Regions from separate parts of the Clostridium sp. JNZ X4-2 genome, predicted to be linked through region 2. Evidence: predicted binding sites of a transcription regulator. Region 2 holds the regulator's gene; the other holds the start of a gene.
What was found. The regulator NrdR, encoded in region 2, represses ribonucleotide reductase genes. The targets are predictions, from matches to a motif close to CACNANATNTNGTG.

Region 1: a site for NrdR is predicted at 5,250-5,263, ahead of ACYUJ6_RS03835 (vitamin B12-dependent ribonucleotide reductase). Genes of this name have one in related genera too.

The regions. Positions count from the first base shown of each region.
Region 1 is NZ_CM142685.1:811,019-818,164, forward strand. Features, by position in the region: gene ACYUJ6_RS03820 (cobalamin B12-binding domain-containing protein) at 1-553, shown strand, start outside; gene ACYUJ6_RS03825 (GntR family transcriptional regulator) at 570-1,268, shown strand; gene ACYUJ6_RS03830 (DUF1638 domain-containing protein) at 1,307-2,017, shown strand; gene ACYUJ6_RS03835 (vitamin B12-dependent ribonucleotide reductase) at 2,105-5,146, opposite strand; gene ACYUJ6_RS03840 (gamma carbonic anhydrase family protein) at 5,469-5,990, shown strand; gene ACYUJ6_RS03845 (YaaR family protein) at 6,151-6,573, opposite strand; gene ACYUJ6_RS03850 (calcium-translocating P-type ATPase, PMCA-type) at 6,948-7,146, shown strand, end outside.
Region 2 is NZ_CM142685.1:1,389,136-1,396,281, forward strand. Features, by position in the region: gene sigG (RNA polymerase sporulation sigma factor SigG) at 1-441, shown strand, start outside; gene ACYUJ6_RS06705 (YlmC/YmxH family sporulation protein) at 505-774, shown strand; gene nrdR (transcriptional regulator NrdR) at 900-1,355, shown strand; gene pgeF (peptidoglycan editing factor PgeF) at 1,698-2,423, shown strand; gene ACYUJ6_RS06720 (response regulator transcription factor) at 2,481-3,179, shown strand; gene pnpS (two-component system histidine kinase PnpS) at 3,197-4,918, shown strand; gene ACYUJ6_RS06730 (phosphate ABC transporter substrate-binding protein) at 5,082-5,978, shown strand; gene pstC (phosphate ABC transporter permease subunit PstC) at 6,058-6,951, shown strand; gene pstA (phosphate ABC transporter permease PstA) at 6,951-7,146, shown strand, end outside.

The DNA of each region.
Region 1 (7,146 bases), 580 kb from region 2:
CATGGATCCTATAATCCTGCTGGAAACTGTCAATACAGGTATGGAGAAAGTCGGGAAATTATACGAAAACAAGGATTACTTTATAGCGGATTTAATACTTTCAGGACTTATTTTTAGAAGAATTTTGGAATTGGATAAAATGAAACAACACTTTCTTCAAAATAAAGATAAAGGTGTAGGAAAAGTAATTCTGGGAACGGTAAAAGGGGATATTCATGACATTGGAAAAGATATTTTTAAAGGTATGCTGGAAGCCAGTGGATTTGAAGTAATCGATTTGGGAGTAGATGTGCCAAAAGAAGAATTTGTGAAGGCAGTTGAGGAAAACAAACCTGATATTGTAGCTATGAGTGCCGCACTTACAAATACCATAGAAACAATGAGAGATGTGGTAAGGGCTTTTTTAAAAGCTGGGATAAGAGATAAAGTTAAGGTTATCGCAGGTGCTAATCATATGAATGCAGATATAAGTAAGTATATTGGAGCAGATGATTTTTCCAATGATGCTTCTACTGGGACTAAAATATGTTTGAAATGGATGCAGGAAGAATAGTAAGGAGTAGCAGATGATGAAGAGTCCAATATATGTTAGAATTGTTGAGGATATACGAAATGAAATTAGCAGCGGCGGGCTGAATCCAGGCGATGCTTTGCCTTCTGAAACGTCTTTGTGTAGTGAATATGACACCAGCCGAATGACAGTGAGGAAGGGACTTTCTATTTTATCAAATGAGGGCTATATATATTCCATTCCCGGGAAGGGTTATTTTGTAAAAAAACCGGATTACAATAAGTATATTTTTGTCTATGATGAAATGAGCAATTTAATTAACGATGTGGATAGAACAAAGCTTTTATCTGTGGATATCATACTTCCTGATGAAAAATTGGCCAGCAGCCTCCAGATCAGCGAGAATAAAAAGGTTGTTATGATCCGAAGATTATTTTATACTGAGGGAGAACCTATGGCTTATGATATAAAATATCTTTTGTATAAAAGAGGGGTACCTATTGTAGAGAATGAAATTGAAAGTGCAACTTTTCCGGAAATGATATCCGATAGAACTTCTCTCTATGATTTAAATAAGGAACTTATAATATATGCAAAGGTTCCGGAAGAAAAAACAAAGAAGCTGCTTCATATACATGACGAAATTGCTCTGCTTGTAGTAGAACAAAAATTATACGATATTGAAGATAAACCTATTGGACTTGGGATAACCTATTTTCGTGGAGATTATATAAAATTGCATGGAGTTAGTAAATAATAGTGAAAATACAGGTAAAAGGGGGATGAGAGTTGAAAATGAATACTCTGATTGTAGCTTGTCGTACTATTGAGGATGAATTAAAAAAAGTAATGAATGAAGTCAAATGTAATTATCCCGTATTGTGGATAGAGTCTGGTCTTCATCTGCAGCCTGATTCTTTAAAGGAGTGTTTGCAACACGAATTAAACCATATATCAAATGTAGATCAAGTTATTTTGGCTTTTGGATATTGCGGAAATTCCATAATTGGACTTAAACCTCCAACTTACCGTATGGTGTTTCCAAGGGTAGATGATTGCATTACTTTGCTTTTAGGATCCAGCAAAAGACGTAATGAATTGGCTGGCGGCAGTGGAACTTATTTTTTAACTAAAGGATGGCTGGAATCTGAAAGAAATATATGGGTTGAATATCAGGATGCGGTGAAGCGTTATGGAAAGAAAAAAGCAGAAAAAATTTACAGTATAATGTTTAAACATTATAATAGATTGGGCGTTATAAAAACTGGAGCCTATGAACTTGAAAATTATTTGGAAAAAACAAAAAAAATAGCAGAAGAATTGAAATTACAATATGAAGTTTTGCCTGGAACACTTGAATATATTAAAAAACTTTTGACAGGTCCCTGGAATGACAAGGAGTTTGTAATTATGAATCCAGGTGAAACGGTTACAATGGAACGTATTTATGATACAGATGAACAGCCTTTAAATAAGGATCAGTGTATAATCAATAATAAAATATAAACAGTTGACAGTGTATATGCTGTCAACTATTTGTTATGTGTTATGAGTTAACCGATTCACACCAAATCGAAGATTTGGGTTCTCTGCTTAGCTGCAGCCTGTGGTGGAACCACAGTCAAGGCAGACCATGCAGGTGCCGTTTCTCACCATTCTGGTACTGGAGCAATTAGGGCAGGTGGAACCATATACCCTTTCTCCATCCGTCTTTTTTGTCCTGATTTCAGTAGTGTTGATTTTTTGAGAATTTAATTCAGTGGAAGAACTGCCTAAAATCAAACTGTCTTTATCATAATTTTCAGGTTTAACCTGACATCTGGAAAAGTCTCCAAGTTCTATATCTATTATCTTACTTACAAGATCAGATATGGAGGACACATATTTTATATAAGGATGTTTTTGAACAAATCCATAGGGCTCATATTTTTGACCCCGCAGCATTCTGGATATATCCTGTGCCGGCACGTGATACTGGAGCATTACGGATATTGCCTTGGAAAGGGAATTCAAAAGTCCCATTATTATAGTTCCCTCCCTATCTGTAGTTATATATATTTCAGATATTTCTCCACTGGAGGATCTGTTCACAGTGGTATATATTTTCACATCATCTATTTGTGCAGGATGGGTTGTTCCCGTGCGGATTCCCACAGGTTTATCCCTCTTGGAATATTTAACTCCCTTTTGCAGATCCCTGGCCTTGTTTAAAAGTTGATTATAGGTTAAGTCTTCCAGCTTTATGTTGTCCGAAGCAGACAGACTTGTATTTAAAGGCTGGGCTGCTTTAGAAGAATCCCTGTATAAAGTAATACCCTTGATTCCAAGTTTCCAGGAGGATAAGATTACATCTTTAAAGTCCTGTGTGGAAGCATTTTTGGGTAAGTTTACAGTTTTAGACACTGAACCTGATATAAGGGGGGTTATAGAGGCTACCATTTTTACGTGTCCCATAGGATCAATATACCTTTCACCGCTGCCGCATTTATTTGAAGTGTCAAATATATTAAGATGTTCATCTTTTAAGTGAGGAGCACCTTCTATTTTACCATCCAGTATTTTTTCGTAAGTAAAATCATTTTCAGTTACAGTTTCTTTTTCAAGTACATAAGATAATATATCTTCTATTTGTTCAGCGGTGTAACCAAGTTTTTTTAAAGCTATAGTTATCACCGGATTTATAATTGTCATAAATCCGCCGCCGGATAATTTTTTATAGACGATATGACTGAAAAATGGTTCTATTGAAGTAGCACCACAGTCCATAGCAAAAGATATAGTGCCAGTAGGTGCTATAACTGTAACTTGAGCATTTCTATAGCCGAATTTGGCACCGCTTTTAAGTGCATCTGTCCAGCAGCTCTTCAATTTATCTCCTATATAGGATAGATTCTGTATTTTCAGAAGTTCAAGATCTACTTTTAGAGGAGTATAATTTAATCCTTCAAATTCATTCGAAAAACTGGAGCCTATGGTCTTTGAAAATGATTCCATATCTACAGAAGCTGCTCTGGCATGATTTCTAAGAACTCTCATCATATAAGGCTTATTTATTTGAAACTTTTCAAAAGCTCCTACCTCTTTTGCCATAAGGGAGGATATATAATAGGACTGACCTGTGAGTATTCCCACCAGTGAAGCTGCCAGCGTTCTGGCTTCATTTGAGTCATAAGGATAGCCCATAACCATAAATAATGATGCTATATTGGATATACCAAGGCCCGTGGTTCTAAAAAGATGAGTTTTCCTTGCAATGTCTGCAGTAGGAAACTGTCCCCAGTGTATAGAGGATTCAAGAATTAGCTGAACCAGGCTGATTATATGCAAATATCCTTTTATATCAAAAATATCTTTATCTGTATCATAAAATTTATATATATTTATAGAAGCAAGATTACAGGAAGTATTATCTAAAAAAGCGTACTCACCGCAGGGGTTTGTGGAGTTAATACTGTTATAAGAAGCATTTACTTTTCCATCTTCTCCAGCAGGGCATGTGTGCCAGGCATTAAAAGTATCACTGAATTGGGGAGCAGGATCTGCACATTTCCAGGCAGATGTATTAAACATATCCCAAATTTTTTTTACTTTTTCTGTTTTTGTCACTTTGGAATCAACTCTGCCTGTAAGATTGATGGTTTCATCGGGATTTGCCTTTAACCTGTCTACTTTACCCATAAAGCTGTTGGAAAATCTTACTGAATTATTGCTGTTTTGACCCGAAACAGTTTCGTAAGCCTCACCATCAATATCCATATCGTATCCCATTTTGCCAAGAGCCCTTACCTTATCCTCTTCTTTTGATTTCCAGGTTATGAAATCCATGATTTCAGGATGATTTACATCCAGACACACCATTTTTGCAGCTCTTCTTGTAGTGCCTCCGGATTTAATGGCACCTGCATTTCTGTCCAATGCTTTTAAAAAACTCATAAGTCCTGAGGATGAGCCGCCTCCAGATAATTTTTCACCTTTTGCTCTTATGGTGGAAAAATTGGTACCGGTTCCTGATCCGCCTTTGAATAACTTTGTTTCTGTTACAAATTGCTGGGATATGGAATGGGGGCCTAAAAGTTTATCTTCAATAGATAATATAAAACAGGCGGAGGCCTGAGTTCTGGTATAACTGTCTTCACATTCCATTACTTTATTAAGGGTATCATCAAAATAGTAGTTTCCCTGTTTTATACCTTTTATGCCATAGGATAATTTAAGACCTGTATTGAACCATTGGGGAGAATTAGGAGCATACATTTGATTTAAAAGCCCATATACACATTCATCATAAAAAATAGAACTTTCCTCTTCTGTTTTTATAAGTCCTTCATCTTTTAAAGATTCACACCAAAAATTTACCATCCTGTGGGCTACTGATTTCATACTGTTTTCATAGCCTAGCTTTCCTGGAACGCCAGCTTTCCTAAAGTATTTAGAGGCTATTATGTCACAGGAATTTTGGGAATACTGCTCCGGGAATTCCAGATCCTTCATATCTACCAGGACTTTATGGGTTTTATGATCTTTTAAAAATACATCTGTTTTTTTCCATTTAAATAAATCATATACTGTTTTATTCTTGTCTTTTTCAAGGGATTTTGTATAATATCTTTTAAACAAGTCTTTTATACTATCCAATTACAATTTACCTCCTTATGTAAGCTATTGTATCAAAACTATGTATTTTGTATTTATATTTAAATAGCTGCTACTATATATAGTATTCATTTGAATGTATAAATACTACATATAGTGCTTATATATTATATTATATATTTTATAAAAGTTCAATTTATATATATGGCGTATTTCACCCTGGTTTTTAAATAGGCTGCTTTTTACAAGTTTATTTACACTTTATGATATATAAACTTATAAAATACTTTCTAATTCAGCTCCAAGTAGTTTATAATTAGTGTTAAAATGTAAATAAATATAAATACGAAGGAGATTAAGTCATATGATAAGAAAATTTCAAAATTACATGCCGGAAGTGGATAAGGATTGTTTTATAGCAGATAATGCAGAAATTATAGGAAAAGTCAAAATTCATGAGAAAGCCAGTATATGGTTTGGGGCTGTACTCAGGGGTGATGTGAATTATATATATGTGGGAAAAGGAAGTAATGTACAGGATAATTGTACCCTGCATACCAGTGGAGGAATGAATCCTGTGGAAATAGGGGAATATGTTACCGTGGGACATAATGCAATAATACATGGAGGTAAAGTTGGAAAGTATTCCTTAATTGGCATGGGATCCATAATTTTAGATAATGCGGAAATTGGGGAACTGACCATTATAGGAGCTGGAAGCCTTGTAACCAAGAATAAAAAGATACCATCTGGAGTGATGTGTATGGGATCACCGGCAAAAGTCGTGAGACAGCTTACGGAAGAGGAAAAAAATTTTCTGAGGAATTCAGCCCAGGGATATATTAAAAAAGCTGAAAATTACAAGCAGTGTGCTGTTAAAAGATAGAATTCACATATTATATAGGGATTGGCTTATGGAATACCTTAGTAAACCTGGATTTGCCATGGAAGTAGGCAGGGGACTAATCCTGTTCCTATAAGTCAATTTGATGAAAAATATGATGAAAATGAAGAAATCTTTCCGCTGGCCTCAGTCATATAATAATTTATTTATATATATCCACTAGAAGACCACTTATATCATCTATGGTAGCGGCCACATCCAAGTTCTTCTTCTGATCATTCATAAGCATTTCAGTAAGATCCTCCAGTCTTTTATCTATGGTGTCCACTGTTATAAAATATTGTGTCTGCCAGAAACTTATATCTTTTTTCACATTGTACATGTATTTTAAAACCGATTCCAGATATTCTTTTATCATCTTTTTATAAAGTTTAACATCTGTGTAACATTTGGTTATAGATAATCTATTTCCTCTCTTTTTAATATTATCAAACATGTTTTTAAGCTGCTCTTCTGATTTTTTTTCCATTTGGGAGTTAAAACTCTGGGAAAAATCTTTTTTTATTTTTATATTTTTATTACTTGAAGAATGAGGAGAGGTTCCACCAATTCTAGAAATTTCCATAATATACCTCCTGGCTTTTTATTAAAATATTGACAAATATATATTATATTCATTATATATAATATTTTAATAAAAACATAGTGAATTGTATTAAAAATATGTATTAAATATTGAACTCAATGACATGGTTAACGATACTATGTTATATAAAATAAATAATTATATGTTGAGTTTTCCTATTCCATATAGTATAATTCTATCATAAGTAATAACCATATATGTAATATATATCTAATAAAGTGATTTTTATCAATGGCGTTTGTAGGATAAACTATAAAATATCTTGAAGATTATTATGTAAAAGTCATAATAAATTATTTAATATGCATAAGATTATAGTATTTTCAAAAAATAAAACATAGGTAGGTGATTTTATGTGGTTTGAAAAAAGCAGCCAGGAGATAATAAAAGAATTTAATACAGATGCTGTAAATGGGTTAAGTTCTGAAGAAGCATTAATCAGAAGGGAGAAATATGGATTAAATAAATTATCTGAAAAAAAGAAGCAGTCAATTTTAAAACTCCTGTTTGAACAGATAAATGATGTATTGATATATATATTATTGGCAGCAG
Region 2 (7,146 bases):
ATAAGAGTAAGCAGATCACTGAGAGACATTGCCTATAGAGCACTTCAAGTTAGAGATAGATTAATAAGAGAAAATAACAAGGAGCCAACTATATCTCAAATAGCTAAAGAATTACAAATACCTAGGGAAGAAGTGGTATTTGCATTAGATGCAATTCAAGATCCGGTATCTTTATTTGAACCCATATATCATGATGGAGGAGATGCTATTTATGTAATGGATCAGATAAGTGATACTAAAAATGTAGATGAAAATTGGCTTGAAAATATAGCTATAAAGGAAGCCATGAAAAAATTAAATAACAGAGAAAAATTGATTCTTAATTTGAGATTTTTTGATGGCAGAACTCAAATGGAGGTGGCAGATGAAATAGGAATATCTCAAGCTCAAGTATCTAGACTGGAAAAGACTGCATTAAGGCATATGAGGAATTATATATAAAAGCTAAATATATGGTAAGTTGAATTTTATGTTTTATAAAAAAGGATGGAGGGGTGTACATACATGGATATGGAAGGTGATTTATTTTCCTTGACTAATTTAAAGGATATGGAAATTATAGATGTAAACACCGGTACAAAATTGGGGTTTATAAAGGATTTAAAGATAGACTGTGATGAACACAGGATAATATCTGTTGTTTTGCCTTCTCAGACTTCTAAAATATCCTTGTTTAGCAAAAATGAAGATATAGAAGTACCTTGGGAAAATATAAAAAAGATAGGGGTAGATGTAATTTTAATAGATGGAGAAAAATTGGCAGACAAAGTTTAAAAAGTTCTATATTGTCTAAATAAAGTTATAGCGTAAGCTGTAATAATTAAAATAACCAGTAGAATCTTCAGCAAAAAGGTGTATAATTACTTATATATTATATTATACAAAGGACGTGAATTAAGGTGAAATGCCCTTATTGTGGATATGGAGAAAGTAAGGTAGTGGACTCTAGATCTACAGATGATGATATGGCTATAAGGAGACGAAGAGAGTGTTTGAACTGTAATAAAAGGTATACTACTTATGAAAAAATTGAAAACGTACCATTGTTAGTCATAAAGAAGGATATGAATAGAGAGTATTTTGATAGGAATAAAATATTGAACGGACTTATAAAAGCATGTCAAAAGCGACCTGTTTCAAGAAAACAAATTGAGAGCATAGCAGATGAAGTGGAGAAAAAAGTAAATAATAAAATGCTTACGGAAATAAGCTCTTCTGAAATAGGAGAAATGATTATGGAGAGCTTAAAAAAGGTGGATGAAGTATCTTATGTAAGATTCGCATCTGTTTACAGACAATTCAAGGATATAAATACTTTTATGGAAGAGATAAAAAATCTTATTTCAAATAAATAAAATGGTATGCATATGTATACCATTTTATTTATGTTAAATTTGAGTTAAGAATGTTAAGCTTTTAAATATATTTCCAGTTATCATTAAATGATGTTAAAATATATTTAAAGTATTTTATATAAAGTGATTTATAGGTTCAGGCGGAGCTTGTTCATAAGGGATGCTTTTTGTACCTGAACCTTATTAACAGTATTCTTAGTGCTTTTAGCGCTTAGAATACGTTATTCTTTAGGGGAAGAACTTATCCAGCGGGGGCAGCAGCAGTGCTTATCCTCCACATTATCAAGTGGGGGTGTTTAGCAATGGAAGCAGCCTTCGAATAAAATTAATTTGGAGGGTAATATGAAAAAAATTTCGATTGGACCATATGAATTTATAAGTGTAGATCTTAAAGGAGCAAAAGCAGTATTTTCCACATCTAAGGGCGACTTGAATTTTAATAAGGCAGAGGATGAAGGAAGAAAAAATATTGAAAACCTAAAAAACTGGTTTAAATTAAAGAATGTAGGGTATTTGAATCAGGTACATGGATGTAAAGTTATTGATTATAATAATAATATGGAGGATGGAGATGGCATAATTACAAATAAGCCCTATACGGCTGTAGGAGTTTTTAATGCGGATTGTGTTCCGGTACTTATATATGATGAAAAAGAAAAAGTAATAGCTGCAGTTCACAGTGGATGGAAGGGAACACTAGCGTGCATTGTTTCTAAATCAATTGAAAAACTTAAAAGAGATTTTAAAAGTAAACCGGAGAATTTGCAGGTATGTGTAGGACCTCATATTCACAGTTGCTGTTATGAGGTGGGAGAAGAATTGATAGATAAATTTAAAAATTCATCTTTTTACAGAGGTAAAGATATATCTGAGGGTATAAATTTGGATTTAAAAAAGTGCATATTGTATCAACTACAGGAAAAAGGAGTTAAAGAAAAAAATATAAATTATCTGGATATCTGTACGGCATGTAATGATGAATTCCAATTATATTCCTACAGAAGAGATAAAAATACGGGAAGAATGTTTTCATTTATTTATTTGAATCCACTTGCTGAAGAGGACTAACAGTTGTATAATGCAGCTTGTTAATAATCATTAACTGTATCACGGAGGTGCAATATTATGTCACAGAAAAAAATATTGATAGTAGATGATGAAGAACATATTTGTGAACTTATTGGATTTAATCTTAAGAAGAATGGATATAAGGTTGTTGTGGCAGGTGATGGATTAAATGGATTAAAGATTGCAAAAAAAGAAAAACCTGATCTTATTTTGCTGGATGTTATGCTCCCAGAGTTAGATGGTTATGAGGTTTGTAAAGAAATAAGAAAGGACAGTGCTGTCATATCTTCCACACCTATAATAATGATAACTGCCAGGGGAGAGGAGTTTGACAGAGTATTGGGTCTTGAACTTGGAGCAGATGATTATATAACAAAACCTTTTTCTATAAGAGAGCTTATAGCCAGGGTTAAAGCCGTTCTCAGGCGGACTGACATAAAGGTTGTAGATAAAAATTATAAATTTGGGGATATAAGTGTAGATTTTGAAAAGCATGAAGTCATCAAGAATGGGAACAAGGTGGAGTTGACACTGAAGGAATTTGAACTTTTAAAAATACTTGTAGAAAACAAGGGAAGGGTTATGACCAGGGATTTTTTGCTGGATAAGGTATGGGGATATGAATATGTTGGAGAAACTAGAACCATAGATGTACATATAAGGCATTTGAGACAAAAAATAGAGGCTCAGGATAGTAAGCCCAAATACATAGAAACCATTCGCGGCATTGGTTACAGATTCAATCCGGAGGAATAAGCGGTGATGGTGATAAGATGAAAAAAAAATTGATGATCTCCATGTTGTGTACCCTTATATTCAGTATGTTTATAACCACCTTATTGTTTGTAGTTATTGAAAATCGTGAGTATATTGAAAATATGGAACAGACTTTGAAATTAAATAATCAAATTATAATAGACGTAATAAAATATCAGATATCAGAGAATAAAAGCAGTTTTTCTGTAAAAAAGTTTAAAAATACAATTATAAGAGAGACTCTTATAGATAAAAGTGGGAAGGTGATCAGCGATTCAGTAGCTTCAGAGGGAAGTATGGGCAATCACAATTCAAGAAAAGAAATACAGGAAGCCAGAAGAAATGGAACGGGTTATGATATTAGGCTCAGTGATACTACAAATAAGAAAACATTGTATTTTGCCACTGTATTTGGAGATGGCTACATAATACGAAGTGCACTTACCATGAAGGCAATTAAAGGGTTTGAAAGCAATTACCTTAAATATTATATAATTATAATGATTTTTTCCATATTGCTTTCGGTGTTGTTTGCGGAAAAACTTTCAAAATCAATAGTCAGACCTATTGAAAAGCTCCAGCACGCTACTTCCAGTATAGCTAGTGGAAATTTTGGCAACAGGGTGAGAATTAAATCCAGTGACGAGATAGGGCAGCTTGCTAAAACTTTCAATAATATGGCTGATAAACTTCAGATTACACTGGAGGATTCAGTGGATAAGCACAATAAGCTGGAGGCCATACTTAAAAGTATGGACAGCGGTGTAATAGCTGTGGATATGGATTACAGGATAATAATGATAAATCCCTATGCAAAGAGGATATTTGGAATCCATAAAGATATAATAGGAAAAGACCTGATGGATGAAATAAGGGATTTTGAATTGGAGGATGTATTTAAAAGTGAAGAGGACAATTACAGGGAGATTAAAATACTCTGGCCCAGAGAAAAAATTTTAAGGATAAAGAGAGCCTACATTATTAATGGAAGTAAAAGAATAGGAAAGGTGGCCGTAGTGCAGGATATAACTGATATGAAAAAATTAGAAAATATGAGATCCCAATTTGTAGCCAATGTTTCTCATGAGCTGAAAACACCTCTTACTTCCATAAAGGGATTTGCGGAAACGTTAAAATATGTGGAAGATGAAGAGGATAAGAATAGGTTTTTAAATATAATAGACGATGAGGCGGACAGACTTACCAGATTGATAAATGATATTTTGACACTGTCACATATAGAAAACAATGAAATGGATGAATCTGTAATAATAGAAGCAAATCACATAATAGAGGATATATGCTGTATGATGAAAGCTTCCGCAGAAAAAAAACATATAGAAATCCAAAAAACACTATGTGAAGCACCAAATATAGCGGGGGATCCGGATAGGTTCAAGCAGATGGTTATAAATTTAATAGATAATGCAGTAAAATATACTGATAATGGAGGAACAGTCAAGGTTAGCACAGATGTTAGTGATGGCAGTTATTTAATCTCTGTGGAAGACAATGGAGTGGGAATTTCAGAAAAACATCAGGAAAGGTTATTCGAAAGGTTTTATAGGGTGGATAAAGCTAGATCTAGAAGTGCAGGAGGAACTGGATTGGGACTTGCTATAGTAAAACATATAGTTTTGGGATTTGATGGAACTATAGAACTTGAAAGTGAAGTTGGAAAAGGCAGTAGGTTTACGGTAAGAATTCCCGTAGATTCAAATAAAAATTTAGATACATGATCAAAAAAGACAGCATTTAAATAAAATTAAAGCTGTCTATTTTTGTATGTTAATTTTAATTAACGTTAATATAATAATACATTAACGTTGGTGGGATATTATAAATAATGTAGTAATCAGCAAGAAATGTTACATATTAAATTTTGAGGAGGTCTATAGCGTTATGAGAAAAAAAGGTTTTAGAGGCCTTATACTAGCCATAGCTGTTGTGTTGGCAACAGGAGCTCTTGCAGGCTGTGGCGGAAGTAAAGGTAATAGCAGTGAAGGAAACACTACAAATGATAGTAGCAAGAATATATCAGGTTCTATAACACTTGCAGGATCCACAGCACTTCAACCTCTGGCAGAACAAATTGGAAAGACATTTTCACAAAAAAATACCAAGGCCACAGTTAATGTACAAGGAGGAGGAAGCGGCACGGGATTGAATTTAGCACTTCAGGGAACTGCAGATATAGGAAATTCTGATGTAACGGCAGAATCAAAATTGGATGCAAGCAAGGCAAAACAGCTTGTTGACCACAAAGTTTGTGCTATAGGATTTGCAGTAGTGGTAAACCCTGATGTAAAAATTGATGATTTAACAAAAGATCAGATACAGAAAATATTTACCGGGGAGATTACAAACTGGAAGGATGTAGGGGGAGATGACATGAAAATAAATGTAATAAACAGAACTAAGTCATCTGGAACAAGGGCTACATTTAAAGATACGGTAATGGGCGGAAAGGATGAAAAAGAAGGTCTTGGCACAACTCAGGATTCAAATGGGAATGTGGAAAATGCCATTAAGACAACAGATGGATCAATAAGTTATTTAGCACTTTCATATTTGACAGATGCAGTTAAAACAAATGTGAAAGCCCTGAAAATAGAAGGAGTGGAAGCTAATTCCTCAAATATAATTGCAAAAAAATATCCCTTCTGGTCTTATGAACACATGTATACAAAAGGAGAGGCAAAAGGTGTGGCAAAAGCTTATATAGATTATGTACTCAGCAGTGAAAATACAGATACAATAAAGAAACTTGGATATATACCAATGAGTGATATGAAATAAAAAATATTTCTTTAGATGTTTGTTTTGGCTGACTGTAGAAACAGTCGGCCATTAAAATATAATGTTGAGGTTGGTGAATATGGGCAAAAAATTATTCTGGAAGAAAATGAAGAATGAATATATAGGAAGAGGATTTGCAACACTCTGCGGTGTTATAATAATAATTCTTACCTTGAGCATAATAATTTTTATAACTTCAAAAGGCATAGATACCTTTGTAAAGAGAGGATATCCTGTAACAGAATTTCTGTTTACATCCAGGTGGATTCCCGATAGCAGTAGTCCTAAACTTGGTGCTGCTATATTTTTTGCAGGTTCTATATTGGTTTCCATAGGAGCAGTTATAATAAGTGCACCAATAAGTATAACCCTGGCTGTATTTATGCATTATATATCCCCTAAAATAGGTTCCAGGATATTACAGCCCTCCCTGGAATTATTTGTAGGTATACCCTCAGTGGTATATGGATGGGTTGGCTTCAGCGTACTCCTTCCGTTTTTGAAGAGGAGCTTTGGCGGTATTGGATTTAGCTTAATTGCAGGAATATTGGTGCTTAGTATTATGATATTGCCGACTATAGCAAGTATATCGGCGGATGCAGTAAAAACCATTCCCAAAGCTTATACGGAAGCATCCTATGGGCTTGGTGCAACTAGATGGCAGACCATATCCAGAGTAATAGTTCCTTCAGCTAAAAATGGAATACTTACAGGAGTGGTCCTGGGGCTTGCCAGGGCTTTTGGAGAAGCTCTTGCAGTGCAGATGGTAATAGGCAATACAATAAAATTTCCCAAAGATCTTTTGAGCCCTACAGCTACATTGACAAGTATTTTAACCATGGATATGGGAAACACTGTATCTGGAACTGCATGGAATGATGCACTGTGGTCTTTGGCATTGTTTCTTTTAATAATTTCATTTATGTTTATTTTAGTAATAAGGGCTATAGGAAGAAGGAGTGAAATAAAATGATGAATGCCAAAATAAAAGACAAAGTTTGGACCGGAGTTTTTTATGGTATAGCATTTTTGGTAATAGCGCTTCTGGCTGCCTTGATAGGGTATATATTGTTTAAGGGAATAGGATTCTTTAAGCCCTCTTTTTTATTTGGAAATGAAAAATTTGGAGAAGCAGGAGGAGGAATAGGATCTCAGCTTTTCAACTCCT